4 regions of the Thalassospira sp. CH_XMU1420-2 genome follow, and region 1 is predicted to be linked to each of the others. Evidence: predicted binding sites of a transcription regulator. Region 1 holds the regulator's gene; each other region holds the start of a gene.
The links. The regulator PhoB, encoded in region 1, activates phosphate uptake and scavenging genes when phosphate is short. The targets are predictions, from matches to a motif close to TNTCATAAAACTGTCA.
Positions count from the first base shown of each region.

Region 2: WA429_RS13515 (choice-of-anchor I family protein) is a predicted target of PhoB. The motif match lies at 3,234-3,249, and genes of this name have one in related genera.
Region 3: phnF (phosphonate metabolism transcriptional regulator PhnF) is a predicted target of PhoB. The motif match lies at 2,158-2,173, and genes of this name have one in related genera.
Region 4: phnC (phosphonate ABC transporter ATP-binding protein) is a predicted target of PhoB. The motif match lies at 2,674-2,689, and genes of this name have one in related genera.

Region 1 is NZ_JAYMEG010000001.1:567,883-576,113, forward strand. Features, by position in the region: gene WA429_RS02505 (PstS family phosphate ABC transporter substrate-binding protein) at 1-554, shown strand, start outside; gene pstC (phosphate ABC transporter permease subunit PstC) at 689-2,068, shown strand; gene pstA (phosphate ABC transporter permease PstA) at 2,121-3,410, shown strand; gene pstB (phosphate ABC transporter ATP-binding protein PstB) at 3,412-4,215, shown strand; gene phoU (phosphate signaling complex protein PhoU) at 4,238-4,960, shown strand; gene phoB (phosphate regulon transcriptional regulator PhoB) at 4,978-5,676, shown strand; gene WA429_RS02535 (cation:proton antiporter domain-containing protein) at 5,789-7,858, opposite strand; gene WA429_RS02540 (calcium/sodium antiporter) at 8,158-8,231, shown strand, end outside.
Region 2 is NZ_JAYMEG010000003.1:819,387-827,617, forward strand. Features, by position in the region: gene WA429_RS13505 (sensor histidine kinase) at 1-656, opposite strand, end outside; gene WA429_RS13510 (response regulator) at 666-1,400, opposite strand; gene WA429_RS13515 (choice-of-anchor I family protein) at 1,564-3,159, opposite strand; gene WA429_RS13520 (NAD(P)/FAD-dependent oxidoreductase) at 3,343-4,350, shown strand; gene WA429_RS13525 (DUF2256 domain-containing protein) at 4,369-4,563, shown strand; gene WA429_RS13530 (DUF3253 domain-containing protein) at 4,560-4,844, shown strand; gene pgi (glucose-6-phosphate isomerase) at 4,848-6,494, opposite strand; gene WA429_RS13540 (PfkB family carbohydrate kinase) at 6,647-7,606, opposite strand; gene WA429_RS13545 (tyrosine phosphatase family protein) at 7,744-8,231, opposite strand, start outside.
Region 3 is NZ_JAYMEG010000002.1:1,035,038-1,043,268, reverse strand. Features, by position in the region: gene WA429_RS09465 (carbon-phosphorus lyase complex subunit PhnI) at 1-929, opposite strand, end outside; gene phnH (phosphonate C-P lyase system protein PhnH) at 932-1,540, opposite strand; gene phnG (phosphonate C-P lyase system protein PhnG) at 1,537-2,052, opposite strand; gene phnF (phosphonate metabolism transcriptional regulator PhnF) at 2,184-2,897, shown strand; gene WA429_RS09445 (trimeric intracellular cation channel family protein) at 3,033-3,668, opposite strand; gene WA429_RS09440 (LysR family transcriptional regulator) at 3,679-4,632, opposite strand; gene pcaH (protocatechuate 3,4-dioxygenase subunit beta) at 4,734-5,447, shown strand; gene pcaG (protocatechuate 3,4-dioxygenase subunit alpha) at 5,451-6,080, shown strand; gene WA429_RS09425 (GGDEF domain-containing protein) at 6,314-7,954, shown strand; gene map (type I methionyl aminopeptidase) at 8,055-8,231, shown strand, end outside.
Region 4 is NZ_JAYMEG010000002.1:1,046,536-1,054,766, reverse strand. Features, by position in the region: gene WA429_RS09530 (BCCT family transporter) at 1-690, shown strand, start outside; gene WA429_RS09525 (META domain-containing protein) at 791-1,252, opposite strand; gene WA429_RS09520 (Ldh family oxidoreductase) at 1,471-2,466, shown strand; gene phnC (phosphonate ABC transporter ATP-binding protein) at 2,764-3,609, shown strand; gene phnD (phosphonate ABC transporter substrate-binding protein) at 3,678-4,694, shown strand; gene phnE (phosphonate ABC transporter, permease protein PhnE) at 4,764-5,576, shown strand; gene WA429_RS09500 (chloramphenicol acetyltransferase) at 5,581-6,228, shown strand; gene WA429_RS09495 (DUF1045 domain-containing protein) at 6,365-7,063, shown strand; gene phnN (phosphonate metabolism protein/1,5-bisphosphokinase (PRPP-forming) PhnN) at 7,126-7,731, opposite strand; gene WA429_RS09485 (alpha-D-ribose 1-methylphosphonate 5-triphosphate diphosphatase) at 7,728-8,231, opposite strand, start outside.

The DNA of each region.
Region 1 (8,231 bases):
TGCCGGACGTTAAAATCGAAGTTCTCGGCCCGCCGCCGACCTCCGGTACCCGTGATGCCTTCACCGAGCTGGTACTCGAAGAAGCTTGCGATGCCTTCCCGGCGATTGCTGCTCTGAAAGACAGCAACAAAGAACAGCACAAAGCAGTTTGCGCCGGCGTTCGTGAAGACGGTGCCTATGTTGAAGCTGGTGAGAACGACAACCTGATCGTTCAGAAGCTTGAAGCAAACCACGACGCGCTTGGCATCTTCGGTTTCTCCTTCCTCGACCAGAATGGCGACAAGCTTCAGGGTTCGAAAATCGAAGGCGTTTCGCCGACCTTCGAAGCCATCTCGGCTGGTGACTATCCGGTTTCGCGTTCGCTTTACTTCTACGTAAAGAACGCACACGTCGGCACCATCCCGGGTATGAAAGAATACCTCGCAGAATTCACCTCTGACAAAGCATTCGGTGACGAAGGTTACCTTGCTGACCGCGGTCTGATCCCGATGGATGCCGCCGAGCGTGAAGCTGTACGCAACGCTGCGATGAACCTTTCGCCGCTGAGCATGTAACGCGATCTTTCAACCGATGGCGGCTAATGCTGCCATCGGTTTCTTTGTTTCCAGGCTTGATTAATTTATTGTTTTTGTCCTATTGGCCTCTCATCTGATTACTACAGGCTCACCTGGCAAACGGATTTAACGTAATGTCCCTGTCTTTCCTGTTGCTCGCGGTTGCTGCACTTTGTGCATTGTCCTTCTATTTCGGGCGCCAGCGGGCCGTTGCCCTTTCGGGTGGACGCTACAGCAATCTTCATTCTCTTCCGGCTCATTACGGGACATATGTTGCCCTGTGGTGCGGCCTTCCTGCTTTGCTGTTGCTGTTCGTCTGGCACACGTTCCAGGGATCGGTCATCGAAGCGATGATCATTGCCGATCTGCCTGCAGAAATCACATCTGACAGCGGTCAGCTGTCGCTTGCACTCAACAGCATTTCGTTGATTGCGGCGGGGAATGGTCAGCATCTGACTGTTTCACCCGAAGTTGTCGATGCCGGTCGCCGTCTTGCGAATTTGCAGTCGATTGCCAACGCAGCACTGATTGTCGTGATGCTGTGTGGTGCGGTTATCGGGGTTTCGCTTTCCTATCGCAAAATTTCGCCGGAACTGCGCGCACGCAACAACGTCGAACGCATTTCGCGCTGGGTGATGATTGCCTGTTCGGCGATTGCAATCCTGTCTACGGTCGGAATTGTGTTTTCGCTTCTGTTCGAAGCACTGCACTTCTTTAGCAAGATCAACCCGCTTGAATTCCTGTTCGGTCTGGAATGGAGCCCGCAGACGGCCATTCGCGCCGACCAGGTCGCATCCGAAGGCGCATTCGGTGCCATTCCGCTGTTTGTCGGAACGCTTCTGATTACCGTGATTGCAATGTGTGTTGCAGTTCCGGTTGGATTGTTCTCGGCCATTTATATGGGGGAATACGCATCCCCGAAATTCCGTGCGGTTGCCAAACCGGCACTGGAAATTCTGGCTGGTGTTCCGACTGTTGTTTACGGCTTTTTCGCAGCCCTTACGGTTGCGCCGTTCCTGCGCAACAATGGTGCGATCCTTGGTCTTGATGTCAGTTCGGAAAGCGCGCTGGCGGCGGGGCTTGTCATGGGGGTCATGATCATCCCGTTCGTATCGTCGCTTTCGGATGATGTGATGTCACAGGTGCCCAAATCGCTGCGTGACGGGTCGTATGGTTTGGGCGCAACCAAATCCGAAACCATCCGCCACGTGATTTTCCCGGCGGCTTTGCCCGGGATTGTCGGTGCGGTTCTTCTGGCTGTGTCGCGCGCAATTGGTGAAACGATGATTGTGGTGATGGCCGCAGGTCTTGCAGCCAACATGACGGTCAACCCGCTTCAGGCCGTGACGACTGTGACTGTGCAGATTGTTACTCTTCTGGTCGGCGACCAGGAATTTGACAGTGCAAAAACCCTCTCAGCCTTTGCGTTGGGGCTGGTTCTTTTCCTTGTCACCTTGGGCTTGAACGTATTTGCCCTTAAGGTAGTTCAGAAGTATCGCGAGAAATATGACTGATATGGCATCCCTTATGGAAGACAGAGCCGCAGCAAAGGTGATTTCGGACAAAATGCACAAGCCCGTAGACTGGGACAGCCCGAAGATCGCACGTAACATCAAAAAGCGTTACGCAGCTGAGCGTCGTTTTAAAATCTATGGACTAAGCGCGATCGGTGTTGCGCTTCTGGCCTTGTTTGTTCTGGGTTTCTCTATTGTCTCCAAAGGCTATAGCGCATTCTTCCAGACCTACATTCAGCTTGAAGTTCACTTTGATCCGGCGGAAATCGATCCTGACAGGACGGGTGATCCGGCCGTTATCGGCAAGGCCAACTTTGACGGCCTGATCAAGCAGTCCCTGCGTGAACGGTTCCCCGAAGTAACCAGCCGCCGCGATCGCCGTGATCTGTATGGCATCGTGTCAGGTGGTGCGTCCTATGATCTGCGTGAACGGGTTATGGAAAACCCGAACCTGATCGGGCAGACCCGCAAGATCTGGCTGATTTCCGGTGACGATTTCGACATGCTCAACAAAGGCTATATCGATGCCGAAGTTGATGAAAGCAGCCGTCGTCTCAATGACCAGGAAATCGGATGGTACAATGCACTGGTCGAAGACGGTGCGGTCGAAAAGCAGTTCCATGCCCGCTTCTTTACCAGTGGTGACTCCCGCGAGCCGGAACTTGCCGGTATCTGGGGGGCGGCTGTCGGGTCGTTCTATACCCTGCTTGTAACCTTGGCCCTGTCCTTCCCGATCGGGGTTCTTGCCGCGGTCTATCTTGAAGAATTCGCACCGAAGAACCGGTTCACGACCATTGTTGAGGTCAATATCAACAACCTTGCTGCTGTGCCGTCGATTGTGTTCGGTCTGCTTGGTCTTGAGGTCTATCTCAATGTCATGCATCTGCCGCGTTCGGCCCCGGTTGTCGGCGGCTTGACCCTGGCTCTGATGACCTTGCCGACCATCATCATTGCGTCGCGTGCAGCGATCAAGGCGGTTCCGCCGTCAATACGCCAGGCGGCCCTTGGTCTTGGTGCCTCGCCGGTTCAGACCGTAACCCACCATGTGCTGCCGCTGGCGATGCCGGGCATTCTGACCGGGACGATCATTGGGATGGCACAGGCACTTGGTGAAACGGCACCGCTTTTGATGATCGGCATGGTTGCCTTCATCGTTGATATCCCGGGTGGTGCACTTGATCCGGCAACGGTTCTGCCGGTCCAGATCTATCTGTGGGCAGACAGCCCGGAACGTGCCTTTGTCGAGAAAACCTCGGCAGCGATTATGGTGTTGCTGGCCTTCCTGATCCTGATGAATGGACTGGCTGTGTATCTGCGCAAAAAATTTGAACGGAAGTGGTAAAATGGCTGCTGTATCCCAGAGCGCAATGACGGCAGAGCCGTCGGTCGCAAGCCCGAAAATGACGGCACGTGACCTTAATCTTTTCTATAGCGACAACCAGGCGCTGTTCGATGTCAATCTGGATATCGTCGAACGTCAGGTTACCGCTTTGATTGGCCCGTCGGGTTGTGGCAAGTCGACCTTCCTGCGGTGTATGAACCGCATGAACGACACGATTGATGGTGTGACCATCAATGGCAAGGTGACCCTTGATGGCCGCGATATCTATGACAAGCGGATCGACGTTGTTCAGCTGCGCGCACGTATCGGGATGGTGTTCCAGAAACCGAACCCGTTCCCGAAATCGATCTATGACAACGTGGCCTATGGCCCGCGTATTCATGGTCTGGTCAATTCGCGTGACGAACTTGATGAAATTGTCATGACCTCGCTTGAGCGTGCCGGTCTTCTCAAGGAAGTCAAAGATCGCCTGCAATCGCCCGCTACCGGTCTTTCGGGTGGTCAGCAGCAGCGTCTTTGCATCGCACGTGCGGTCGCGGTCAGCCCGGAAGTCATTCTGATGGACGAGCCGTGCTCGGCACTTGATCCGATTGCAACGGCAAAGGTCGAAGAGCTGATTGACGAACTGCGTTCGAACTACACGATCGTGATCGTGACGCACTCCATGCAGCAGGCTGCGCGTGTATCGCAGCGGACCGCATTTTTCCACCTTGGCAAGCTGGTAGAAGTTGGTGAAACCGATCAGATCTTCACCAACCCGAAAGACGACCGCACCAAGGGTTACATTACCGGTCGCTTTGGTTAAGCGATACGAGGAGAACGCATAAATGGCTGACGACAAAACACATATCGTGAGTTCGTTCGACGAGGAACTGACCCGTCTGAACAACATCATCTCGCAGATGGGCGGGCTTGCAGAAAGTCAGCTGATCTCTGCGATCCGCTCTATTGTAAAGCGTGACTCGGAACTGGCTGAAAAAGTCATTCTTTCAGACCATCGTATCGATGTTCTCGAACAGGAAGTGCAGGACTTTGCGGTCCGTCTTCTGGCCCTGCGCCAGCCGATGGCTGATGACCTGCGTCAGGTCGTGACGGCGCTTAAGCTGTCCAATGATCTTGAGCGTATTGGTGATTTGGCCAAGAACATTGCCAAACGTGCCCAGGTCCTGAACCAGATCCCGCCGATCCGTCCGGTCCAGGTGATCCCGAATATGGGCAAGCTTGCACAGGAAATCATCAAAGATGTTCTCGACGCCTATATCGAAGGTGACGCCGAAAAGGCGGAACGCGTCTGGGCGCGCGATCAGGAAGTCGATGACATGTACAATTCGCTGTTCCGCGAATTGCTGACCTACATGATGGAAGATCCGCGCAACATTACGGCATCGACCCACATGCTGTTCATCGCCAAGAACATCGAACGTATTGGCGATCATGCCACCAATATCGCCGAAACGATCTATTACCGGATCAAGGGCGAAGACCTGCCGGCAATCGACCGGCCAAAAAATGATGCAGCGAACTTTGCTGTTGTCGAACCGAATGAGTGACACTGGAGCATAGGAAGATGGACCCAACGGTTCTTATCGTCGAGGACGAAGCTGCAATCGTAACCATGTTGCGCTACAACCTCGAACGTGAGGGGATGCAGGTTGTCGAAGCCGGTGACGGTGACGAAGCGTTGAAAATTCTTGCTGAAACGCATGTTGATCTTGTCCTTCTGGACTGGATGTTGCCGGTCATGTCGGGGATCGAGGTTTGCCGTCAGATCCGCCGCAAACCCGAAAGCCGCGATTTGCCGGTCATCATGGTGACTGCGCGCGGCGAAGAAGGGGATCGCATTCGCGGCCTTGATACCGGTGCTGATGACTATGTCACCAAACCGTTCGCGATTGGCGAGTTGCTGGCACGTATTCGCGCACTTCTGCGCCGATCCGGTCCGGCGCAACCACAAGGGCAGTTGGTCTATTCCGATATCGAAATGGATCTTGCCGCCCATCGCGTCAGCCGTAATGGCAAGGCCATCCACCTTGGTCCGACCGAATTTCGTCTTCTGCGTTACTTCCTTGAACATCCGGGGCGTGTTTTCTCCCGCGAGCAGCTTTTGAATGCTGTTTGGGGGCCGAACATTTATGTCGAAACCCGCACGGTTGATGTGCATATCCGCCGCCTGCGCAAGGCCCTGAATGATGTCAAAGGTACCCGCGACATCATCCGGACGGTTCGGGCAGCCGGCTATGCGCTGGACTCGGAAACTGCGGCCTGATTGATCCGGCCACAAGGCCGGGCTGCTGGCTAGTTGGATGGCTCGTCGGAAAAAATTCTGACACTCAGATCAAACAAAACCCCCGTTGCCACAGGCCGCGGGGGTTTTGCATTTAGCTGTCTTTAGCTTTGCCGCGTGTGGTGCGTTTTGACCCGGATGTTGCCGATTTGTCTGATGACGCTGTCTTTGTCGCCGGTTTGCGGGGCGCTGCTTTTTTGGCCGATGTGGTTTTGCCCGACGTTGTTTTGGTTGCGGCGGGTTTTGTCGCAACCTTGCGCGCGGTTGCTTTCTTTGGCATGGCACGCGACGCAGGTTTCTTTGCCGTCGGTTTGGGTTTTGCGGTTTGCGCAGCCGTGCCAGATGCCTTTGTTGTTTTCGCGGTCGCCGGGGATGCAGATGCCACGGATGCAGGTGCCGCGGATGATGTCGTCTCTGGTGCGACTTCTGATGCCGGTGCTGCTTGTGCCGGTTCCGGGGCTTTTTTACGCTGGGTCCTTGGTGCCAGTTCGTTCATCAACAACATGTCGGCGCGCCGGAACTTGGCGATTTCGGCATCAATGTCTTCTTGTGGCACGTCACAGGCCGACAGCACATGATCCGAAAGCCGAAGGCCGGTTTCCAGTACTTCGGGAATTGCCGCATCGGCCCCGCTGCGCGACAGCGGACCGATATGGGTGATGTCCTGGGCGCGGGCAAAGATCTTGAGATGCGGATAATGCTGACGTAGAAGCGCCACGGTCTTTTCGGTTGCATGCGGGTTACCCATGGCAACAACCGCGATACGGGCTTCATCGGTGTGGGCGGCGCGGAATGTTTCCGGGCGTGACCCATCGGCAAAGAATACGGGAAGTCCCTCTGCACGGCCGCGCGATACCTGTTGGGCATCACTGTCGAGAACAATGAACGGAATATCGCGGGTTTTCAAAAGACGCGCCAAAACCCGACCAACACGCCCGCTGCCGATGACCAGAACATGCTGGTGGATGCCTTCGGTTTCATCCGAGATCGGGCCAAGCTGGTCGTCTTCCTTGGGGTGCAGCTTTTCCTCGATCCGGTGACCAAGATTGATCAGGGTCGGTGTCAATGCCATCGACAAGGCAACCACCGGGATCAGCATCGCGGCAAGATCACGCGGAATTGCACCATTCTGGGCCGCCAGTGCAAACATGACGAATGCAAATTCACCGCCTGCTGCCAGGCTCATCGCAACACGAAGGGCCGAACCCCGTTCAAACCGGATCGCCAAGGACAAGACAAACAGAACGGCCGTCTTGATCAGAAGCAATGCAATCAGCCACAGCAGCACACTGCCAAACTGTTCATAGACGACATTGGCATTGACCGACATCCCGACCGACATAAAGAACAGCGACAGGAAAACGCCACGGAATGGCGCGATATCGGCTTCGATCTGATGGCGGAATTCGGTTTCGGCCAGCATCACACCGGCAATGAACGCGCCAAGTGCCATCGAAAGTCCGGAAACTTCGGTCAGGGTGCTGGCGGCAAGAACAACGAACAGGGTGCCAATCGCAAACAGTTCCGGGTTTTTAAGCGACGCGATATAGCGAAACAGATGCGGCAAAAGATACCGTCCTGCGACCAGAAGCAGGGCGACAGAACCGAAGCCAAGAAGAATGCTGATCCACGGGCTGGTTTCGGTACCGGCATTGCCCGCCGCCTGAACCATGATCAGGAACGGACCAACCGCCACGTCCTGGACCAGGAGGATTGCAAGGGCGGCCCGCCCGAAACGGGTATTGAGCTGCCGGTCATCGGACAACTGTTTAAGGATAATCGCGGTTGATGACAGGGCCAGCGCACCGGCAATAACAAGGGATGCCGCCAATGGCAGATCAAGCAGCGCCAGAACGCCCATGATCGCAGCCATTGAAACCAGGATCTGCAACAGGCCGAGTGCTGCAAACCGCCCGCCAATGACGCGCAATCGTTCGCGCGACAGTTCAAGCCCGATCATGAACAGCAGGAAGACGACCCCCAGTTCGGCAACTGTGGAAATGTCTTCGCGTTCGGTAATCAGTCCAAACCCGAATGGCCCGATGCAAAATCCGCCGATCAGAAAACCGATAATCGAATTGGCGCGCAAACGATGCGCGATGGGTACTGCAACCACAGCCGCAGCAAGGATCAGGAACAGCTCGAACAGAACGCTGTGATGCATGGTCAGAATCGATCCGGCAAAGCAGATAAATATTTGAAAACAACGAGATGATCAGGATAGCGGAATTGAACGGTATCGTCCTGTGGAAATTTGACGATGCCAAGGCAATTAACCCGTACCGGTTTGATCTGTTTCAAGGCTTGTCTTGTTGGTTTGACCTAATGCGCCGGGCGGGGAATTCAATTGTGTGCTGTGAAAATTGTCATGCCCTGATGACTTGCCAATCCCGGTGCCAGATGCCATGTTCCGCGGGCCTGATCAGGTCCATATAATTGACACCCAATAAGAGCAAACGCGTCTTGGAACAGCTTATCCCCTATCTTCAGATTATCGCCGGTCTTGTCCTGTTGACGGCTGGTGGCGAATTTATCGT
Region 2 (8,231 bases), on a different contig from region 1:
GCCAGCAAATCGGCAAGGGCGGCAAAGACGGCCAGAACCGCAACCACCCCCATCAGAAACATCAGAAACACAAGCGATGGCGATGAATAGCTGGCCCATAATTCATCATGACTGATCAAAAGCCGCTTGCCCGACGGCATCATGATTTCAAGCTGGGCTTCCAGTCCCAGACGCGCCATTTCGCGCGATAATTCCGCAAAAAACAGGCTGGGGTTTTCGGTGGCCTCGATGGTGGCACGTTGTTCGGAACTCAGGCGCCCGCGCAGGAAATGAACCTTGACCGAAGTTGGCCAACCGGTATTGGCCAGTCGCACCGGCATGGCGATATGTTGTGCTGGCCTTGAAAACAAAAGCAACGTGCCAAGATCATCGGCTGGCAAGATCCGCAATGCCATGCCATCGCGCGCCGCAATATCGACGATATTGGCTTCAAATTCGGGATTGTCGGCAATGCGGGCCAGCTCACGAATGGTAAAGCCCAGCGTATAGGCCCGGCTGATCCGTTCGTTGCGTTCAATGACATAATAGGATGCCAACGCACTCAGCACGGCAATGATCACGCCGCCCAGCATCATCAGCATAAAGATCCGCCCACCCAAGGTACGCGGTTTGTAGCGTCTTAGATAATCACTGAACTGTGCGAACATGTCCGCCATCACACAGTCCTAAAGCGTCTGTGTATCGGCGCAGAACTGATACCCGATCCCGCGAACGGTTTTGATCAGTTTGGGATTTTTCGCATCTTTTTCGATCTTGCGCCGCAGACGGCTGATCTGGATGTCGATGCTGCGATCAAATGGCAGTGAACTTTGCCCGCGGACAATATCAACAAGCTGTTCACGCGACAGCGCCCGCTTGTTGTTTTTCACCAGTGCCAGCAACAATGAAAATTCACCGGTCGACAGATGCACAGCTACATTATCGGCATCGCGCAATTCACGTGATCCGATATCCAATGTCCATTCACCGAAAATAATACGCTGGGTCGGGGCTACTTCATTGTCGGTCGGCCCGACGGCACCGGTTTCAAACCGGCGAAACACCGCCCGGATACGGGCCAGAAGTTCACGGGGATTGAACGGCTTGGTCAAATAGTCATCCGCACCAAGTTCAAGCCCCAGAATACGATCGGTATCCTCACCCACCGCTGTCAGCATCACGATCGGCACCTTGGATGTGCGCCGGACATCCCGGCATAACGCAAACCCGTCTTCGCCCGGCAGCATGATGTCCAGAATGACCAGATCAATCTTCCAGTCGCGCAAGGCACGGTGCATCTCGTTGCCGTCTGAAACGGTCGTGATGCGAAAACCATGCTGCAGCAGGAACTTTTTCAAAAGCTTCTGGATTTCCTGATCATCATCGACAACCAGAATATGAGGTTCACGTCGCGTAGTCAGAGTCCCGAACTCCCCTTTATCAATCGGTCATGTTCCTGACCGTGCGCGGAGTTTAGTCCATATTGCCTTCGGATTGAAACATTTTACCATGACCTGATCATAAAAGAAAAAGCCGGGCTGAACCCGGCTTTCCCTGTGTCTGCCCGATGCGTCTCATCGGGTTTTATTTCAGGTCATAGACCTTGGTGCTGCCCGATACTTCGGACGCAATCACCAGCATGGCATTCCCGGTCGGGCTGTCCTTGGCATCAACGAACTGCATGCCTTCGGGTGCCAGTTCGCCTGCGGTGTCTGCTTCGGGATTGCCCGAGAAACGGCGATCGCTGTGATAGGTGACAAATTGCGGGTTGGCCGGATTGCTCAGGTCATAGACCATAAAGCCGCCCTGCCGTTCCAGGCCGATAAAGGCATAAGGAACGCCGTTGACATACCCCGCAGCAATGCCTTCGGGTTCCGGGCCTTTGTCGTCGGAACGATTGTCACGGCTATAATTTTCGGTGTCTGACGAATTAAAGACATTGGCGTATTTCGCCGCCAGCACCTGCTCGAACGCATCGCCGCTATCAAAGACCATCTCACCGCTGGCATTCAGAACCGAGAATGACCGCGCGCCATAGCTGTAAATAACGTCAACATCCCCGTCACCATCGGTGTCACCCTGTGCGGTTGTCGTTTTCAACCGGCCAAGATTTTCGTCTTTCTGAAGAGTGTCAGCATTCGGAAAGGCAACCGGGTCAAGGGTCAGTTTGCCAACCCGGGTTTCTTCGCTGTAACCGTCATAGTCACGGGAATCGCCTTCGTTGGCGATCAGGATCCAGTCCTTGCCGCCAATCTCAATCGCATCAATGGTATCGGGCATATACATGCCCATCACCGGCCAGGTGCGGATATTGATCTTGCCGTCCTTGTCACTGGCATCAAAGGCATGAACCGAATGGTCCTTGAAACCAAGACCGGCCACATGTTTGACCGTCGCGGTTTCGATATCGATGATGGCGACTGCATTGTTTTCCTGAAGCGACACAAAGGCGGTCCTGCTGTCGCCTGAAACAGCAATGTATTCCGGCTCGATATCCTGGGCGACGCTTGACGTACCCGGGTTGGATGTCCGCATACCGTATGGCAGTTCCGCATCATTCAGGAACTTGAAGTCAACCGTGCGCACATTGGCATCGCTCAAACCATCGACGCCACCGGCAATCGAAATGATTGAAACGCTGCCTTCCGGGTCGTTGGTGAATGCGTCATTGGGTTCGCCTTCATTGGCAACAAGGACATATTTGCCATCGGGCGAAAACTTGATCATGTCGGGCAATGCACCGACTGTTACCGATGCGATAAAGTTGCCTTCGGTATCAAAAAACACCGCCTTGCCCGGGGCCTGCTTGTTTTCATTCTCGACCGCGACGGCAACGACCCCGTTTTTCACCGCAACACTGTTTGCGCCCTTGCCCCAGGTCGCAAGTTCAAGTGCGCCAAGCTTGGAAAGCTTGTCGGGGTTTGACATATCAAGGATATCAATCGCCTTGTCCGCGCCATTGACGACAAAGATGCGTTTGGACACCGGGTCAAATGCCGGGATTTCTGCGGCACCCTCGTCGAGCATGCCGGTGCGATATTCGCCCATCGGCACAATCTTGATCGGGTGTGCGCCCGCGTTGGCAACACTTTCGGTCATCATCGCGTGATCTGATTTAGTACCGGCACAGGCCGTCAAAAGTACGGAAATAGCAGCAGTTGCCATCAATGAAGAACGCATAATTCCCCCTTGGTAAATGGTTCGACAGATCAGACAACCTGCTGATTTGTTGTAACGGTTTGATGACCCGGGCGTGACAGTTTCATAAATATCTTGTGGCAATGACTGCTCCAACCCGCCCCGTCTTGCGTATCAGAATCAAACCGCTGAATTGTCGCAACACCACATCATCGGGGCTGTCAGATGAAATCAATCCGCATCGCCATCATCGGCGCAGGCATGGCCGGACTGAAAGCTGCAAGCACTTTGCACAAGGTCGGAATGGACGTAACCGTCTTTGAAAAAAGCCGTGGTCTGGGCGGAAGACTGGCATCACGGCGAACCGATTTCGGTCATTTCAATCACGGTGCGCAATATGTTACCGCCCGGCATCCCGGTTTTGTCGCCTATCTGGAACAGGCCGCATCGCATAACGCCGCCCAGAACTGGAAACCGAACCTGCATCATGGCGAAATTCCCGCCATGCAAAGTGCCGGGAACCTTGCGCTTGATCACTGGTATCAGGGCGCGCCGCAAATGAACAAACTGATCAGCCCGCTTGTCGATGCCTTTACCATTCACAAACAGCACCGCATCACCAGAATTGAACAGCTTGATCGAAAAAGCTTTGTTCTTCATGACGATCTGGACGGGGAATTCGGCCCGTTTGACGGGGTTATCGTAACGGCCCCTGCCCCGCAGACGGCTGAATTGTTGCGGCCACTTTCAGCGCGTTATGACGCGATTGGTGACGTGGTTACCGCACCTTGCTGGGCGGTGATGGCGGCCTTTGAACAGCCACTTCCGACGGCATTTGATGCCATGCTGCATCCATCCCCGGCAATCAGTTGGGCAGCACGCAGCACACAGTCAGATGATCTGTTCCACCGGCGCCGTCCCGACCCCTGGGTTCTTCATGCCAGTCCGCAATGGTCGCGCGACCATCTCGAAGATGACAAGGACCGCGTAATTGAAAATCTTTTGGCTGCCCTGCGCGATGTGAGTGGCGTCAAACTGCCGCAATTGCATTCGGTGCAGGCCCATCGCTGGCGCTATGCGCGAACCGAACAGCCACTGGGTTCAAGCCATCTGAACGGTATGAACGGGCGCGTGATCGCCGCCGGGGACTGGTGTCTTGGTGCCCGGGTCGAAGCCGCGTGGCGCAGCGGTCAGTCTGCCGCCCATGCGATGATTGAAACCCTGATCGGATAAATACGACCCGGTAATGCCATGCCCCGCAATGCCAACGGATCACTCCGTGCCAAGGCGCATTTGCCGTCAAAGACATGCCTATCCTGCGGCCGGCCATTTTCGTGGCGACGCAAATGGAAAACCTGTTGGGAGGACGTCAAATACTGTTCCGACCGATGCCGCAACAGCCGTTCTCACAAAAGATCACCTGAGCATGATGGTGCAGGGTCATGATGGTTGATGATGTCGAAGAAACCCGGCCAACCTATGCGGTTTTGCGCCAAAGAATGCTGTCATTTGCCGCCCGGCGCGGTGCGGACAAATCCATCTGCCCGTCCGAGGTCGCCCGATCATTTGGCAAAAACTGGACCGATCTGATGCCGCGCATTCATCAGGTTGCCGAACAGCTCTGCGCCGAAGGGCTACTTGAATATCAAAAGGGCGGTATCAGCCATGGCCAAAACCGCCCTTCCGGTGCCTATCGGCTTTGTCTGATCCCCGATGACGGGGACTAGCAGTCACCCGCGCAAAGCATGCAGACGCTTGATCAGGCCCGCTGTTGATGCGTCACGCGCACCTGCGTCTTCCTTGCCTTCGACCATCGGCAGCAACTCCTTGGCAAGCTGCTTGCCAAGTTCGACCCCCCACTGGTCATAGGAATTGACGTTCCAGATGATGCCCTGAACAAAGATTTTATGTTCATACATCGCCACCAACCGGCCAAGGGTGAATGGATCAAGCTGCTTATACAGGATCATGGTGCTGGGCTTGTTCCCGGCAAATACTTTTTGCGGGGCAAGAACATCAATCTCGGCCGGGGAAAGGTCACTGCCCGCCAGTTCTGCCCGCACTTCATCCTCGGTCTTTCCACGCATCAATGCTTCGGCCTGCGCCAGACAGTTCGACACCAGTTTGTCGTGATGGTTGCCAAGCGGATGGAGCGCATTGGCTGCAACAATGAAATCAACCGGGATCAGTTCGGTGCCCTGATGGATCAGCTGATAAAACGCATGCTGCCCGTTGGTGCCGGGCTCGCCCCAGATGATCGGACCGGTTTCATAGGCAATCGCCTTGCCATCGCGGGTTACCGATTTGCCGTTACTTTCCATATCGGCCTGCTGCAAATAGGCCGGCAGTCGCGAAAGATGCTGATCATAAGGCAGGATGGCCTGGCTCGATGCGCCCAGAACATTGCGATACCACACCCCGATCAGGGCCAGGATCATTGGAATGTTGGTTTCCGCCGGTGCGGTTTTGAAATGGTTATCCATCGATTGCGCACCGCGCAGAAGGTCTTCGAACTTGTCATAGCCGACAGCCAGAATGATCGGCAAACCAATCGCCGACCACAGGCTGTAACGCCCGCCGACCCAGTCCCAGAACCCGAACGCATTATCGGTATCAATTCCGAATGCCGCGACCTTTTCAAGGGCGGTTGAAACCGCCACGAAATGCTTGGCGACCGCGCTTTGATCCCCCAGCGCCTTTACCAGCCAGTCACGGGCGGAATAGGCATTGGTCAGGGTTTCATCAGTGGTGAAAGTCTTGGACGCAATGATGAAAAGGGTCGTTTCCGCATCAAGATCCTTGAGCGTATCGACAATATGCGCGCCATCGACATTTGAAACGAAATGGCAGCGAATGCCATCAATATGGAACGGGCGAAGTGCCTCGTTGACCATCACCGGGCCAAGGTCGGATCCGCCAATACCGATATTGACCACATCGGATATTTTCTTGCCTGTATAGCCCTTCCATTCGCCGGAATGAACACGCGTGGCAAATGCCTTAAGCCGTGCAAGCACTTCCTTGACGGCCGGCATGACGTCTTCGCCGTCAACCTTGACGGGGCCACCATCCAGGTTGCGAAGGGCCGTGTGCAAAACAGCACGGTTTTCGGTGACATTGATCCTGTCACCGGCAAACATCCGGTCGCGCCATTCTTCGACATTCGCAGCCTTGGCCAGGCGCACAAGGGCGGCCATCACATCATCGGTGATCAGGTTTTTCGAATAATCGACAAACAGGTCATTAAGCGCGGCGCTATAACGTTCGAACCGTGCCGGATCATCGGCAAAAGCCTGGCGCAGGTTCAGTTTCCCGGAAACCTCCGCGCCCAATTGATCCAGTTCTTCCCAGTTTGCAGTCAGTTTGTCAGCGGACATCACCACCCTCGGCCTTGTTCAACGTATTACACACCAAAACAGTGCAGTCGCGATCCCGCAGACTAGCATCTTGTTCAAACCATGTGTGGGACAGTTTGCAGAATGTCGTGGCAAGATTATGCGGATACCACGACATTCCTGTTGCTGGCGCTTTAGCGCGCTGAAAGAAAGTCTTCGACTTCCTTTTCGGTCGGAAGCGCATTGATGGCCCCGCGCTTGGTGGCGGTAATCGCCCCCACCGCATTGGCAAAGCTACATGCCGCAATCAGCTTTTCCTCGGACCCCAAAAGTTCCGGGTCTTTCAGCAAACGCGACAGGAATCCCGCCGTGCATCCATCCCCGGCACCTGTGGCATCCACCGCCGTTACGTCAAATGACGGAACGAAACCGTCAAATTCCGGCGTGATAAAGCGCGATCCTTTGGGGCCATAGGTCACGACAAGTGCACGCCACTGGTCACACCAAAGATCCTTGATGCCGTCTTCCAGGTCTTCCTTGCCCGATACAAAGATGATTTCTTCATCCGACATCTTGACGACATCGGCCTGACTGATCGCAAGCCGCAGGATTTCACGCGCCTTTTCCACACTCGGCCAAAGCGGCAGGCGCAGGTTCGGGTCACATGAAATGATCGCCCCGTTTTCGCGCGCGATACGGATGGCCTCAAGGGTGGCGGCGCGCGGATCATCATCGATCATGCACAGGGTTCCGTAATGGAACAGATCAGTTGATGTCAGCATATCCCGATCAAGATCGGCCGGGCACAGCAACATGTCCGCCGACGGGCTGCGATAGAATGAAAATTCGCGTTCGCCATCGGCACGAAGCGACACGAATGCCAATCCGGTCAGCGCTTCCTTGGTCAGAACAATACCCGATGTATCAACATTATCGGCCTTGAGCGTATCCACAAGGAAATGCCCGAAGGCATCATCGCCAAGTTTGCCGATAAAGCCGGTATCAATGCCCAGACGCTTCAATCCCACAGCAGCGTTTCCCGGTGCACCGCCCGCGGCCTTGGCAAAGGCAGGCGCATCGGCAAGGCCGGTACCGGTCACAGTCGGAACAAAATCAATCAGCAGTTCCCCAAGACAAACAGCTTTGGCTGTCATGACGTTTCTCCGTTCGGATTGTCCGCAAACAAATGCGGACCCGTTATCAAATTCATGTTGCGATCTGTGGGACCGACGGGCTTTTTAAATCGATTCAATTTGACGTGCAAACCAAAATCGGAACGAATGATAGCACATCACTGTGTGGATGCCTTTTGGCGGGCCAGTGCGCGGCCAAATTCGATCTCGCGCGCACGTTCAAGTTCAGTCATCCAGCGTTCAAACATATCATCACGTTCAAGCTGAATGGCATAGTGACGATGCAGGGCGGCGGTCAGTCGCCCTTCGCGCCCCAGCATATCATCGGCAAACGCAATCATGACCGAATTCGGCCAGGCAATCGGGCGCATTTCGCGAATGGTGGTGAAAATGCTGTCTTCGTCACGATCCGGTTCGATTTGCGCCATCAGGGTAATCATGGCTGCGGTTGAGCGCGACACACCCATATGACAATGCACCAGCAAGTGACCATCACGGCGATCTGCGTGGCTGGCTTTCAGGGCCTCGCCAAAGGCCAGAATGGCTTCGACATCCTGACGGGTCGGTGCCGGACGGCCTTCCTTGTCATCAATCACGTCATGAAACCGCAAAACGGTCCGTTCATGCGGGGCAAAATCGCCAAAGA
Region 3 (8,231 bases), on a different contig from region 1:
ATGATCTGTTCGCCCATTTCATCGGCGCGCATGGCACGATCCACCAGTGCCATCGAAATGGCCTTGCGCTCGTTCTGACCGAACACAAGGCCATAGCCGCGGGTAAATTGCGGCAGCTTGGTTTTCGATCCCTTGAATTTGTTGACCGTTTCGCATTCGGTCAGTTCGATATCACCAATATCGATGGCAAAGCCGAGTTCTTCGGGTTCGATTTCAACCGATACGGTGCCATAGCGGATTTCACCAACAAAGGCGTGGCTGTTGGCGTATCCGCGCTGGGTCGAATATCCAAGCGCAAGAACAAATCCCTCGTCCCCGCGGCTCAGGTTCTGTAATCGAAGGTCACGACCGGCCGGGAACTTGACCGGTTCGCGGGTCAAATCGGCAACCGGTGCAGTGTCATCAACCGGAACAGGTTCGTCCTGAATAAGGCCCTCGTCATTCAGGATATCGTCCAGAACGCGCGGCATATGTTCATCCACCGGATGTTCGCCGCATGGCGCATCAAGCGGTTCCTCGCCATTGGCCATCAAGGTGAAATCCAGCAGACGATGGGTATAGTCAAAGGTCGGGCCCAAAATCTGCCCGCCGGGCAAGTCCTTGAAGGTTGCCGAAATGCGGCGTGATATATCCATGTCCGCGGTTTTGATCGGCTTGGAAAAGGCAAAACGCGGCAATGTCGTGCGATAGGCACGCATCAGGAAAATCGCCTCGATCAAATCACCGCGGGCCTGTTTGATGGCAAGGGCGGCCAGATCGCGGTCATAAAGTGATCCTTCGGCCATGACGCGGGTTACGGACAGCGACAATTGCTGTTCGATTTGATCGGTTTGGATTTCGGCAACCTTTTTGTCACCACGGCGCTGTTCGGCAAGCAGCCGGTGGGCATTGTTGATGGCGCGTTCGCCACCTTTAACGGCAACATACATGGTTAAATGACCTCAATCCGGGTGGTGCGCGAAAGGGCGGAAATCTGGGTCGGGCTTGCGAAAATCACATCAACCCCGCACGGGAACATGTGATGGTTTTCCGCACGCCAGGCATGGAAGCTTGCCGGCAGGTTCTTGATCGCAAGGTCATGGCTGTCCTTGATCCCCGGCCCGGTCAGTTTCATTGCCGGTGCATTGGTGATGTCATCGACCATCAGGATCAGGGTTGCCGATTGATCGGGATATTCGGCATTGCCCATCGAAAGACGGGTGATGAAGGAAAGGTCATCATCAATCCGGGCAACGGCAAAGTCGGCCTGCGCAACGTCATCACTGATGGGGCAGCCGCAATGGAATTTCAGGTGATCGTTCGCGGCCTTGGTCATGCAGGATGGTGACAGCCAGATGGTGGTGTCCATATCTGCCATGGCAAGGAGTGTCGCGGTGGCCGATGCATTCAGGCCATCAGGTGTGGCAATCGAAACCGGCAGGTCATAAATGCGCCCGGGCCGCGACATGGCATCAAGTAAAACCCGGAAAACGGCATTCGAATCAAAGGCGGCATGATCAAAGCCCGGCAGCAAGTCACTTGTCTGGGATTGCAGGGTCATTCGTCTTCTCCGCGGACAAGGGTAAAGAAATCAACTCTGGTTGCGGCAACTTTGCGGGCATGGTCGCGTTTGGCATCGGCCTGTGCACTGGCAAGGTCATCAATGAAATCCCCGGCCGATCCATCGCGTAACATGACGGCATCAAACAGTGCGGCATATTGCGCCTGCAAACGGTCGCGACCCTTGACATAAGCATGACCAACGGTGCCGTCCGAAAGGGTCACAGCACAGCGCGTTACGGTCATTTCACCAAGATTGAAACGCTGTCCCGCACCACCGGCGCGCCCACGTACCATCACCATGCCGATCTGTGGTTCGCGCAACAGGGACCAATTCTGATCGCCATAACGGGTGGTCCATTCGCTTTCCAGAGTCGCACGTGGCGTGCGTGCAAGAACCGACATCCAGCGTTGCCGCGCAGCGGTCGCCTGATCAACAGGCTCTGTCTGGTTCTGATGAAGGGGATTGTGATCCTGGGCGGGCCCGTCTGTCCGGGCGGTATGCGCCGTCATCTGTCTGATCCTTTTCCAGCAAGTCGACAAATTCAAAATTTGTCTAGACGTCTATACATATTCACGTTATAAGACGATTCATCGAGCTTGGCAAAGGTCTTGCGGTGAAAGTTTTATGAACGGGGAAAGTGATGGATTGGGAGCCGGGACTATCTATCTGGAAACAAATTGAAAAACAGCTTCTGGCTGATATTGCCGAAGGTGTGTTTTCACCCGGTGATAAAATGCCGACGGAGATGGAGCTGGTGCGCCGGTTTGGCGTGAACAGGCATACCGTGCGCCGTGCGATGGCGGCACTTGTCGATAGTCATGTGGTGCGCGTCGAACAGGGTCGCGGTGCCTTTGTCCAGGAGCAGATTCTGGATTATCCGCTGGGATCCAAAACCCGCTTTTCCCAGATCGTATCGGGGCGCCACCGTCTTCCCGATAAACGGCTGATCTCCTCAGAGGTGCTGAAGGCAAATGTAACGGTCGCCAATTGTCTTGATGTCAAACCCGGTACCCGCGTGATCGAACTGTTTTCCGTTTCCGAGGCCGATGGCATTCCATTGGCTGTGGCGACAAGCTACATGCCGGCAGCCCGTTTTGACGGCATCGTTGACATCTTCACCCAAACCAAATCCCTGACCGAGGCCTTCAAACGATTTGGCATTGATGATTACAGCCGCAAAACAACGCGAATTTCGGCTGCCTTGCCGTCATCACGTGTGGCAAGCCTGTTGAAACAGGCCAAAAACCGCCCGGTTATTTCAACGGAAAGCATCGATGTCGATTCTGCCGGGGTGCCGATCGAATATGGTGTCACCGCCTTTTCAAGTGATCGGGTGCAGCTGATTGTCGAATGACAAGGCTTACCGGGCATTTGTCAAAAGTTATGCTGGGTATCAGCCAAACATCAGCCTTGTTGCGCGATAAAGTCAGTTAACTCACTATGGATGTGGTGAGGCCAAAGGCGTCGGCTGAAAACACCTGCATATGGCTTAATATTCGCGGCCGGGACGCGCTTTATAAACCGGGAAGCTCAGCTTGAATTTGATCGCACAGGCGCGCAGCAAAAACGCACAGAAAAACGCAATGATCGCAACCGGTCCACGCGGCAATTCCAGAACGGCCGTGCCAAGGACATAGATGCTCGCCCCCAGAAGTGCGCAGCTGATATAGATTTCCGGGCGCAGAATCAGCGGGATTTCGTTACACACAACGTCGCGGACCATGCCGCCAAATGTTGCGGAAATCATTCCCAGAATGATCGCAACCAGCGGCGCAACACCAAGATTAAGACCAATCGCAGCCCCGGTTACACCAAATAGCGCAAGGCCAAGCGCATCAAGCCAGATCAGCGCCACATAGCGCCGTTCCACAAGATGAGCCGTGAAATAGGTAAAGATCGCAGCCCCGATACACGTCACCACCCAGGCTGGGTCCCGGATCCAGAAAACCGGCGTCGCCCCGGTGATCACGTCACGAACGGTGCCACCACCAATACCGGTAAAGGTCGCAATCAGAACAAAGCCGACCACATCCATCTGGCGTCGCGATGCTTCAAGCGCGCCGGTTATTGCAAAAACGGCGACGCCCGCCAATTCAAGCCAATAAATGATCTGGGTAATGGTCATGACGTGCTGTCTAGCCTGTTTGTTGCGAAAGCGGGCGGTTCGATGGGGTACGCAGTTTGGCAGCCACCACATCTTCAAGCTGGGAACGAAGCCATCTGTGTGATGGATCGTGCTGATATCGTTGGTGCCAACACATATAGATCGGAAGATCGATGGTGTTGACGGCAAGTGTATCGAGTGGCACGGGCACACGCGCAAAATCACGCAGGGCATGCTGCTGCAAAAGGCTTGGCAAAGTTGCGATCATCTGGCTGCCCCGCAGAAATTCGGCAATGGCGGTAAAGTTCGGCACCCGCAAAACGATGTTACGATCAATCCCCTGATTTTCAAGCATATCATCGAATTCTAGGGTGCGGTTATTGCCGTAACGAACCGTGATATGGCGGGCTGACATATAGTCATCTGCATTTGCCGGGGCTGCGCGCATTTCGGGGTCGAAAAACACCATGTAATGATCGGTCAAAAGACGTTTCTGGACGATATCGACACCTTCGGGCGGGCGCGGCGAAATCAGAAGGTCACAGCGATTTTCGCGCAACAAGGCCGGACCGGGCAAAAGGGATGGCACAACCGTCATCCGGATATCGGCAAGCTGCCTTTCAAGGCTTTCAAACAGGCTGGGCAACAACAGATCGCGTTGAAGATCGTTTGCGGCAATGGTCAGCGACAGGCGGGCATCGGCGGGATTGAAATCTGCCCCACTGGCAAAGGCCTGCATCTGATCAAGAAGAAACCGCGCCTGTTCGGCCAGGCTTTGGGCATGGGCGGTGGCAACAATGCCGCGCCCGGATTTGGTGAAAAGCGGGTCGCGCATGATCCGGCGCAGCTTGGTCAGATTGTGACTGACCGCTGATTGCGTCACGCCAAGCCGTTCGGCGGCTGCGGTTACCGATCCTTCTTCAAGGACGGCCAGAAACAACCGCAATGCATGCCCGTCCAGTTCCAAATGATCGAAATTGCTCATGAATTAAATGATAAATCATGCATTTATTTTATGCAATCGACTGCGCAGGATGTTCGCAAGACCGGCACAAACCGGAACAAACATTTTGCGGAGGAAGATCAATGGAATTCTATCAGCGTGACCGAACGCTTCAGCCCGCGGGCTATACGCCGATTTATAAAACATCAGTCGCGCGTTCCCCGCGTCAGGCGATGTTGTCGCTTCAGGGATCGTTATCCGAAACAACCGGGCCGGTATTTGGTCAGCACGAACTTGGTCCGCTCGATAACGATCTGATCCGCAATTATGCCAAGGATGGCGATCCGATTGGCGAACGCATCATCGTACATGGCCGGGTTCTTGATGAAAACAATCGCCCGGTTCCCCATACGCTGGTTGAATTCTGGCAGGCCAATGCCGGTGGGCGCTATCGCCATAAAAAGGATACCTATCTTGCCCCGATTGATCCGAACTTTGGCGGGTGCGGGCGCGCGCTGACAGATGAAAACGGCTATTACTTTTTCCGCACGATCAAGCCGGGGCCCTATCCGTGGCGCAACTATGTCAATAGCTGGCGTCCGGCCCACATCCATTTCTCGGTCTTTGGATCGGGCTTTGCCCAGCGTCTGATCACCCAGATGTATTTCGAAGGCGATCCGCTGATCAAGGAATGCCCGATTGTGCATGTCATTCCCGACGAAGATGCGATCAACCGCCTGATTGCGCCGATTGATCTCAATGGCTCAATCCCGCTTGATACCATTGCCTACAAGTTTGACATCGTCTTGCGCGGTCGTCGTTCGACCCTGTTTGAAAACCGTCTGGAAGGGAACTGATCCATGGTGCAGCCACTTGAATATCTCAAAGAAACCGCATCCCAGACGGCGGGTCCCTATGTCCATATCGGCCTGATCCCCAAACAGGCGGGCTTTGATATTTTTGAAAACAATTTCACCAATATCATGGCCGATGAAAACACCCGTGGCGAACGGATCATCATCGAAGGCCGGGTGATTGACGGGACGGGTACGCCGCTTCGCGATGCGTTGCTTGAAATCTGGCAGGCCAATGCGGATGGGCGCTACAATCATGAACTTGATCGCCAGAACACGGGCGAGATTGATGCAAACTTCCGTGGTTGGGGGCGCACCGGCACTGATTTTGATACCGCAGTTTATCGGTTTGAAACCATCAAGCCCGGTGTGGTGACAGGCCGAAATGGTCGGGATATGGCGCCGCATGTCAATTTCTGGATTGTCGCACGCGGTATTAATATCGGCCTGAATACGCGGATGTATTTTGGCGACGAACAAATCGCCAATGCAGCCGACCCCGTCCTGAACCTGATTGAGCAAACCGAACGCCGCAAAACCCTGATCGCAACGCGTGATGACAGCGGCGCTGTGCCGGTCTATCGCTTTGACATTGTTCTGCAGGGTGAAAACGAAACAGTGTTCTTTGATATTTGATCGGCGCGTTTGACGCTGATCCATGTGCATTCGAATATGACAGCCATATAAGATGGCTGTCATATTTTGTTTGGGTCCTTCTTCAAAACCGCTTGTCTGATCCTTATATCACCGTCATTAAATGCGGTATGGCAAACCAGCCGCACCGAGGGCAAACACGCAAAAACAATATGCCCCGGTTCCGGAGAGTGAGAGGGTCAGCCTTGAACAAGCTGTTTCAAGTCGGAATCCGTGTGCAAGTCGCCCTGGCAACTGCGCTTATGGTTGTCGGGTTGGCGGCATTGATGAGCTTTGTGGTCGGCAAACGGTCCGGTGCGGATTTACAAACGCAGATCGGCCTTGGCGTGTCTGATATCGCACTCCAGATGGCCGACGAGCTTGACCGCACCATGTGGACACATCGCGGCGAAGTCTCAGTTCTGAGCACATTGGGTGCCCTGCGCAATTTCGAAGATGTGCGCGAAATCAGTTCGATCATCAATCGGCTGCGCCGGGAAATTCCGATTTTTACCTGGATCGGTGTACTTGATCACGAAGGAACGGTGGTTGCCGCGACCGGTGACATGCTTGTTGGAATGAACATCGCCCAGCGCCCCGTATTCCAATACGGCAAGAACGGCCAGTTCATCGGTGATGTGCATGATGCCAAACTGCTTGCCGAAAAATTCCCGCTTTATAATGGTGAACCCATCCAGTTCGTCGATATTGCTGTGCCATTGGTCAATGACAGCGATGAATTCACCGGTGTTCTGGCAACACATCTGAGTTGGGAATGGGCCGATACGGTCCGCAAGTCGCTTTTTGGTGGTCAGGGTATCCATCAGAATGTCGATATCTTTGTTATTTCGCAGGAAGGCACGGTGCTGCTTGGACCCGATCAGGAACTGGTGGGGACCAGCCTGCGTCTTGATGCCCTGACCGAGGCAAAGCGCAATCATGTCGGCTGGAAAATAAGCATCTGGCCCGATGGCCGGGAATATCTGACCGGATATGCGCCTGCGGACGGGCATCTTGATTATGATGGTCTGAACTGGTCGATCCTGGTGCGTCAGCATGTCGATGATGCCCTTGCACCGGTATTTGAATTGCGCCGTGATATTCTGATCTGGGGAACGGTTCTTGCGGTCGTGTTCAGTATCATCGCCTGGTGGGCGGCCGGTTTTCTGGTCGGGCCGATCGGTCATATGGCCAACGCGATCGAAGCAATGAAGCGCGGCGAAATCAGCCAGCTCCCGGATGTGCGCGGCGCCCGCGAAATCAATATCCTGTCCAAAAACCTCCAGTCTCTGTTGGCCAAGCTGACGGAAAAAGATGCGGCATTGGGGGCGATGAAACACATCGCCCACCATGACAAGCTGACCGGGCTTGGCAACCGTTTGGCGATGGATGCCTATTTTGAACATGCCATTGCGCGCGCAGATCGCAAAAAAGGCGAACTGGCAATCCTGATGCTTGATCTGGATGATTTCAAACCGATCAATGACCGGTTTGGCCATGCGGCGGGTGATGACGTTCTGCGCGAAGTGGCAAAGCGGTTGCGGCGATGCGTGCGGGGTGGTGATCTTGTCGCGCGCCTTGGCGGTGACGAGATGGTCATTGTCTGTCATGTCGACAAAAACGGTGCCACCGAGGCAACCATGCTTGCCGAACGCATTTTGCACGAAATCCTGATGCCCTTCATCACGGGCGGGAACCGGGTATCGATCAATATGAGCATCGGGATATCGATCTATCCGGAACATGGCCATGACCCGGAAAAGCTTCTGGAACGTGCCGATATCGCGCTATATACCGCCAAGGCGCGGGGTAAGAACGGATATGTTCTGTTTTCGGATGTCGAAAAATCGTCCGACAGTTCAACTTCGCGGGCCTGACGCGCCGGTTGGGCCGTATCACAACAATTTCATCAATGATAAAACCCTGTCAGGCGCGGGTTTTCTTGACTTTGCAACGCGCCATCGCAATAAGCATTTCATGACAGTTTCATCCCAAAAAGACCTTGACCATTTGCGCCGGATTGGCCGGATTTGCGCGCGTGCCCGCGATACAATGGGGGCGGCTGCGGTTCCCGGGATCACCACGGCTGAACTTGACTATATCGGACGCAAAATCCTTGAAGATGCCGGGGCGGTTTCCGCACCCGAAAGCGAA
Region 4 (8,231 bases), on a different contig from region 1:
ATGGATATCATCAAGGGGTTCTTTACGTCTCTTGTTGCCTATGTCGAATATCTTCCGGCCCTGTCCAACCCGGTTGGTCGTGCTGATACCAACTTCAGCCAGGGATGGACGTCATTTTATTGGGCATGGTGGATTTCCTGGTCACCGTTTGTTGGCATGTTCATCGCGCGTGTTTCGCGCGGGCGTACAGTGCGTGAATTCATCACCTGTGTTCTGATCATTCCGTCACTTGTATGTGTCTTCTGGATGACGGCGTTCGGCGGTACTGCCGTTCACATGGTCAGCGAAGGTGTAACTGCCATCGCCGAAGCCGGTCTTCCGATCAAGCTGTTCACAATGCTTGAACAATTGCCGATGCATGCGATCACGTCATTCTTGGGCATTATTCTGGTGATTGTTTTCTTTGTGACATCATCGGATTCAGGATCGCTTGTGATCGATACGATCACTGCTGGCGGCAAGGTTGATGCACCGGTTCCCCAGCGTGTTTTCTGGTGCACCTTCGAAGGACTGGTTGCGATCGCATTGCTGTTGGGTGGCGGGCTTGGCTCGTTGCAGGCGATGGCCGTATCAACCGGCTTCCCGTTTGCGATTGTGCTGTTATTGGCCTGCTTCTCGATCATTCAGGGGCTGCGCACCGAACCGGCAGCAGTCGGTCCGAAATCCGAAGCAACCAAAACCGACGACTGATTGATTTCCGGTTTGAAAGCGATCGAAAACATCGTCGGAAACAACAAAAGGGCGCCAAACGGCGCCCTTTTTGTTTGCGTTCATCAAGCCGTTTATTGGCTTACGGGGCCTTGGTTGTAAACGTCATGATGGTTTTGCCATCCCGGTCAATCAGAACCAGTTGGTCATTGCCAAGTTTCCAGTGCGTGACCTGAGTTGTCGCATTGTTAAAAGCTGCCTCGATCGCCATCGCGCCATTAAGGCACATCTTGCGGGTCGCGCCGAGTGGCGAAAATGTCAGTTGATTGCCATCCTGATCATAGGTGCCAAAATAACTGTTGCAGCCCGAAGACCCGTTAACCTTTCCATCCTCTGAAAAGACAGCACTGGGTTGCATTGGCGATGTCGGTGTAAATGTAAATGTCTGTCCGCCATCGGACAGCATGGTTAGGTGCCAGTCCTTGCCCGTGACATTTTTCCAGGCACCCACGGTATTCATCTGTCCGGTCGTATTGCATGCAGACAAAAGCAGCGCGCCTGTCATCGCGACGGCGGAAAACATGATCGGTTTTGTGGTGCGCATGTCACTATCCCTGTGTTGGCTGTGGCTGATGAAGATGAAACGTATCGAAAGTTTAAGGCAGGATTTTAGCACAACTTCAGATGTTTGCGCCGACAGGTCATATGATGTGCAGTGCAAGAAAACGGTAAAACACCTTTGCCTGTTGACCGGGCATCGGCTTATTGTAACAGCAATCCCGCCCATGGCGTTTTCCGCTGTTACCCAAGGTCAGATCCATCATGAAAATTTCCCTGTCAGATGCTCATACGCTTGTTTGCGATACTTTGATGCGCTGCAATGTCAGCCGGAACAATGCAGCATCCGTTGCGACCGCGCTGGTTGCCGCAGAAGCATCCGGACAGGGTGGTCACGGTTTCCGGCGCGTTCCGGCCTATTCCGCACAGGCCCGCGCAGGAAAAGTCGATGGCAATGCCACGCCGCAAATGGAAAAGTCGGCACCAGGTGTTTTGCGGATTGATGCGCAATACGGGTTTGCTTATCCGGCGCTGGATTTGATGATGGATCATTTGCCTGACATGGTCCGCCAGCAGGGGATTGCTGTTGCATCAATTTTTAAATCCCATCATGCCGGTGTTATGGGACTGACGGTCGAACGCCTTGCAGAGCAGGGTTTGGCGGCGATGATGTTCGCCAATGCCCCGTCGGCAATGGCGGCGTGGGGCGGTCGGCGCCCGATGTTCGGGACCAACCCGATTGCTTTTGGGGTGCCGGTCGGAAGTGCAGGCGATCCTGTGATCATTGACCTTGCTCTGTCGAAAGTCGCACGCGGAAAAATCATGGCGGCAAAGCAAAAGGGTGTCGAAATTCCCGATGACTGGGCATTTGACACGGACGGGAACCCGACAACCGATCCCGTCAAGGCACTGGATGGAACCATGGTCCCTGCTGGCGGCGTCAAGGGTGCAGCATTGGCAATGATGGTCGAACTTCTCGCAGCCGGTCTCACCGGGGCACAATTCGGTCATCAGTCATCATCCCTGTTTGATGACAAGGGCAAGCCGCCTGCTTTGGGCCAAATGATCATTGCAATTGATCCGGCTTCGACGGGCGGGGCCGGTGTCATGGGTCATCTTGCTGCGATTGCTAATGAAATTGCCGCCGAAGACGGTGTGCGTCTTCCGGGACGGCGCGGGAAATCAGCGCGCGCCATTGCTGAAGTGGACGGCCTTGAAATCGAAGATGATGTGATGTTCGCAATCGAAGCAATCAAGTAAAATAAATAACGATATATTTTGAATGAAAATCTGCACAGGTCATGGTGCATGTGCAGATTTTTATTTTAAGATATGCGGGATTATTTTCATATTTTTAGAAAATCATTTTAAATGTGATTTATCTGCATCGATGTATTTTTGAAATTACTGAAAATATATTTGATGTATAGACAAGTTTGATTGTTGTTGGCGTAAACAGAGCGCCGTAATCATCGAACTGTAACATCAGTGTCACCGTAGAGTCGCCATTCATGCGTAGCTTCGTCATCCAGCGAAACACATGCAGGCGATTTCTTGATGCTGGTTGTAGATATTTCTGGGCTGAACAAAAGCTTTACCCGTGACAAACGCGCACTGAAAAATGTGAAGTTACAGGTGCGGGAAGGCGAAATGGTTGCGCTTATCGGTGCTTCCGGTTCGGGAAAATCAACATTGATCCGCCATGTTGCCGGATTGCTGCGCGGTGATCGCGACGGCGGCAAGATCGTCGTGTTTGGCGAAACAATTCAGGAAAATGGCAAGATTTCGCGCGGCGCCCGCAAGGTGCGCGCAGAAATCGGTGTGGTTTTCCAGCAATTCAATCTGGTCAGCCGCCTGTCGGTTTTGACCAATGTGCTGATGGGGCTTTTGGGGCGTGTCCCGGCCTGGCGCGGATCACTTGGCCTGTTTACCAAATCCGAAAAAATGCGTGCCATGGCCGCATTGCATCGTGTCGGTATTGATGCGCATGCGACCAAAAAGGCCCGCAATCTTTCCGGCGGGCAGCAACAGCGCGCAGCAATTGCCCGGACCATCACCCAGGGTGCGCGTCTTATTCTTGCAGATGAGCCGATCGCGTCGCTTGATCCGGCATCCTCGCGCAAGGTGATGAATACCATTGATCGTGTGAACCGTGAAGACAACGTGACCGTGATCGTGTCCCTTCATCAGGTTGACTACGCAAAAGACTATTGCAAACGCACCATCGCCATGCGCGATGGTGCTGTCGTATTTGACGGGCCCTCCACCCAGTTGACGCCGGAATTCCTGCGCGAATTGTATGGCGAATATTCTTCCGAGCTTTTTGCAGATGGTTCCGGGGATGAAACACGTCCCGCGATTGAGCCGGTTGCGAAAAAGGATCTGGCCATCGCGACAAGCTAGCCGGGTCACGTTTTGACTGCCTTACCTCATCGACACACGTCCAATTCATATTTGACAGGGGACTTCTTATGATCGCCAAGACAATTGCATCTGCAGCATTGGCTGCAACCTTGCTAGCATCGGGCATTGCTGCTGCTGATGTTGAGTACAAGCCGCTCGAACAGGACCCGGAAAAACTGGTTTTCGGCTTCATCTCGACTGAGTCGAGCTCGAACCTAAAAGCCCAGTGGCAGCCGATGATCGACGACATGGAAAAGGCGCTCGGCAAGGAAATCGAGGCATTCTTTGCCCCGGACTATGCCGGCATCATCGAAGGCATGCGTTTTGGCAAGGTTCATGTTGGCTGGTTCGGCAACAAGTCGGCGATGGAAGCCGTTGACCGTGCTGGTGGTGAAGTTTTCGTTCAGACGTCCAAATCCGATGGTTCGAACGGATATTATTCCCACATCATCACCCAGGCTGATAACGACAAGCTCAATACCCTTGCCGACATGCTGAAATGTGATGGCTCGCTCAATTTCGGTATCGGTGATCCGAACTCGACCTCGGGCTTCCTGGTTCCGACCTATTACGTTTTTGCGCAGAACGGTGTTGATCCGAAGGATTGCTTCAAGACCGTTCGCAATGCGAACCACGAAACCAACCTGATGGCGACCGCCAACAAGCAGGTTGATGTTGCTGCCAACAATTCCGAGCAGCTCGCACGTACCGAAATGAACAAGCCGGAAATCACCGAAAAGGTCAAAGTGATCTGGACCTCGCCGCTGATCCCGTCTGACCCGATGGTTTACCGCAAGGACCTGTCGCGCGAACTGAAATCCGAAATCAAGGCCTTCTTCCTTGGGTATGGTCGTATGGGCGACGTTGAAGGTGCCAACAAGGTTCTGGCAGGTATCCAGGACGGTATGGGCAAATTCATGGAAAGCTCGAACGCGCAGCTTTACCCGATCCGTCAGCTTGAGCTGTATAAGAACAAGCTGAAAATCCAGAACACCGAAGAACTGTCAGCAGACGAAAAAGCAGCACGCGTTGCTGAAATCGACAAGAAACTGGCTGAACTCGAAATCCTCGTTTCCTACGAGTAATCGATCTTTCGACAGGGAGTGCACGGACCGTGTGCTCCCTGTTTGCATTTACCATCCGGGATTAACATGATGAATAGCAGCATTTCTTCCGCGTCATCTGTCGCAACGGAGCTTCCGCCAAGGGACCTGAAACGCTCGGCATCAAGCTTTTTGCTTTGGGCGGTCATTCTTGGTCTTCTGGCCATGTCGTGGGAAGGTGCGGATATGCGCCCGATGGCCCTGTTTGAAAACAGCGGCAATATGGTCGATTTCGCAGAAGGTTTCTTTCCGCCGGACTTCCTGATGTGGAAGACCTATGTCGAAGAAATGTGGATCACCATCCAGATCGCGATCTGGGGAACGGCGCTTTCAATCGTGTGTTCGATCCCGTTTGGCATTCTATCCTCTGAAAATATCGTGCCGGTCTGGGTTTATCAGCCTGTTCGCCGTTTGATGGATTCCTTCCGCGCCATTAACGAAATGGTCTTTGCCATGCTGTTCGTTGTGGCAGTCGGGCTTGGTCCGTTTGCCGGTGTGCTGGCACTCTGGATTCACACCACGGGTGTTCTTGCCAAACTGTTTTCCGAGGCGGTCGAGGCGATTGATCCCGAACCGGTCGAAGGTATCCGTGCAACCGGGGCCAATGCGCTTCAGGAAGTTATTTTTGGCGTGATCCCGCAAGTCCTGCCGCTTTGGATTTCCTATTCGCTTTACCGGTTCGAGTCCAACGTACGGTCGGCCACGGTCCTTGGTATCGTCGGTGCGGGCGGGATTGGTATGGTGCTTTGGGAATATATTCGCGGATTCTATTACGCCGAAACCGCGGCTGTCATGATCATCATCATCATTTCGGTCAGCCTGCTTGATATGGTTTCCCAGCGTCTGCGCAAGTTGGTGACGTGATCAGATGACTTTTCAAATCACGCAGGCCAAACCGGCCATGAAGGCGCTTTCGGAATATCCGACCATTGATGTCACTGCGACGGTTGTCGATTGCGAAATGGGTGTCTGGACCGAGGTCGGCCCACGGACATCGATGCGCGAAACAAAAATGGGTGACTATTCCTATGTCGTGAATGACAGCGAGATCATCTATTCCGATATCGGAAAATTCGTGAATATCGCCGCCCATACCCGCATCAATCCCGGACAGCATCCGATGGATCGGGCATCCATGCATCACTTCCAGTATCGATCAAGCGCTTATGAGCTTGGCGATGATGATCCGGCCTTCTTTGACTGGCGTCGGGAAAAACGCGTGACACTTCATCATGACGTCTGGATCGGTCATGGTGCGATCGTGCAGGGCGGGGTGACCATCGGCATTGGATCGGTTGTCGGTTCCGGTGCCGTGGTAACCAAGGATGTGCCGCCATACACCATTGTGACCGGCATTCCGGCAAGTCCCCTTCGTCCCCGGTTTGAAACCGATATCATCGATGCCCTTTTGCGCATCCAATGGTGGGACTGGTCCCATGATATGTTGCGCGAACGGCTGGTTGATTTCCGAAGCCTTCCGGTACGTGATTTCTGCCTGAAATACGATACGGTTTGAACCGGTATTGATGCTTGATTTTGCGATGCGCCGAAGATGAAATTCTTCGGCGTTTTTCATCAAACGGGTGTTGCGCGTTGGCGCGACAATTCCCAAGATGGGGCTCCGCCCCGCGGCATTCCGTCAAAGAGAAATCATGTCAGAATATCAACGCTATGCCCTTTATTATGCCCCGGCACCGCAAAGCGGCCTTGGGGCTTTTGGCAATGCCTGGCTGGGGCGCAATGCCGCGACCGGAAAGGATGTTGCGCGACCGGTTGTCGACGGGCTTGATGATGATGAAGTCGTTGCTGCCACCACATCGCCCGCCCGTTATGGTTTTCATGGGACTTTAAAGCCGCCCTTCACCCTGAATGACGGGCAAAGCAGAACCGACCTTGAAACCGTGATCAAAGATGTTGCTACAGAAATCAAACCGGTCACCTGCGGGCCCCTTAAGTTAAAGGCAATCGGTCGCTTTCTGGCGCTTGTGCCAACCGAACCCTTGGGCGACCTTGGCGCGCTTGCAGCATTGCTGGTGCGTGATCTTGATGATTTTCGCAAACCCGAAGACGAAGCAGCTATGAACAAGCGCCGCGTGGTGGGGCTTTCCGATCGCCAGGAAGCCAATTTGGTCAAATGGGGATATCCCTATGTGATGGAAGAATTCCGGTTCCATCTGACCCTGACCAACAAGCTTGAAACCGGTCAGGTTGCGAGATTTGAAAAGGCATTGGCACCCGTTGTTGCGCCGCTTTGTGCAGAACCGTTTGAAGTTGCAGATATCTGCCTGTTCGGGGATCCGGGTGACGGCAAGCCATTCCGGTTTTTGCAAAGATTTGCTCTTAAGGGCTAAACAAAAATGCTGCAGCAAAAACTGCAGCATTTTTTGTAATGTTTCGTTGGAAGGGACTGGGTTCAGGCCCGATTGGCGATTGCTTGATCAATCTCGATGGCGGCGATGAAACGTGCGATACCGGTTTCAAGATCGGCATCATTATCGACATGAACGATATTGTCGCCATAGATCTGATAGGCGGACGCACGCGCAAGACGTCGTTCGATATCAAGAATGTCCTCACGCCCGCGGGCTTCCAGACGTTTGCGCAAAACATCCCTGCTGGCCCGAATGTTCAGAACCCGGACCTGACCATGACCGATCAGGGATCGGGCATCATCGATCACACTGCGTGATACATTGACGATGACGGTTTTGCCATTTGCCACATCTTCTTGCACATGGCGCGGAATGCCATAGCAAAGATCATGCGCCTTCCAGCTCAGCAGAAAGGCACCCTGTCGGGCCATCTGAGCGAAATCTTCCGGTCGGACCGGAATGTGGATTTCCCCAACTGACCCGGCCGGGCGGGTGATGCAACGCCGCGGAAAGCAGATATGCGCTGCATCTTTCAGCCGTTCCCGTGCGGCATCCAGAAGGGTGTCTTTGCCAACGCCACTTGGGCCGACGACAAGGACCAGAAGTCCCGGTTTTATCGCGCCATCATGGGTATGGCGTTCGGTCATGACACCCGAACACCTTCACGCCAGACCCCGCGCACAATCGGATGATGCGGGGAATGATGCACCCGGATCAGATCGCCGCGCTTGCCTGTGGCAATTTCACCACGGTCCGTCAGGCCCACTTGCGTTGCCGGATTAAGCGTTACGGTGCGAATGGCGCGCGGCAAATCATAGCCGTCAAAATCATCAAACAGTTTCATCGCCCCGTGCAGCAGGCTGTGCGGGACATAATCACTTGAAATGATATCAAGATAGCCATTCTTGGCCAGATCGCCTGCGGCGACATTACCGCTATGGGATCCGCCGCGTACAAGGTTCGGTCCCCCCATCATCACACCAAGGCCGCCTTCGTGCGATGCCTTGGCTGCTTCAAGGGTGGTCGGGAATTCGGCCACGGTCATCTTGTCCTGCACGGCCTCGGCAACATGTTCGGCAGTTGCGTCATCATGACTGGCAAGGGCCAGGTTCTTGGCATGTGCCAGATCCACCACATGACGACGATG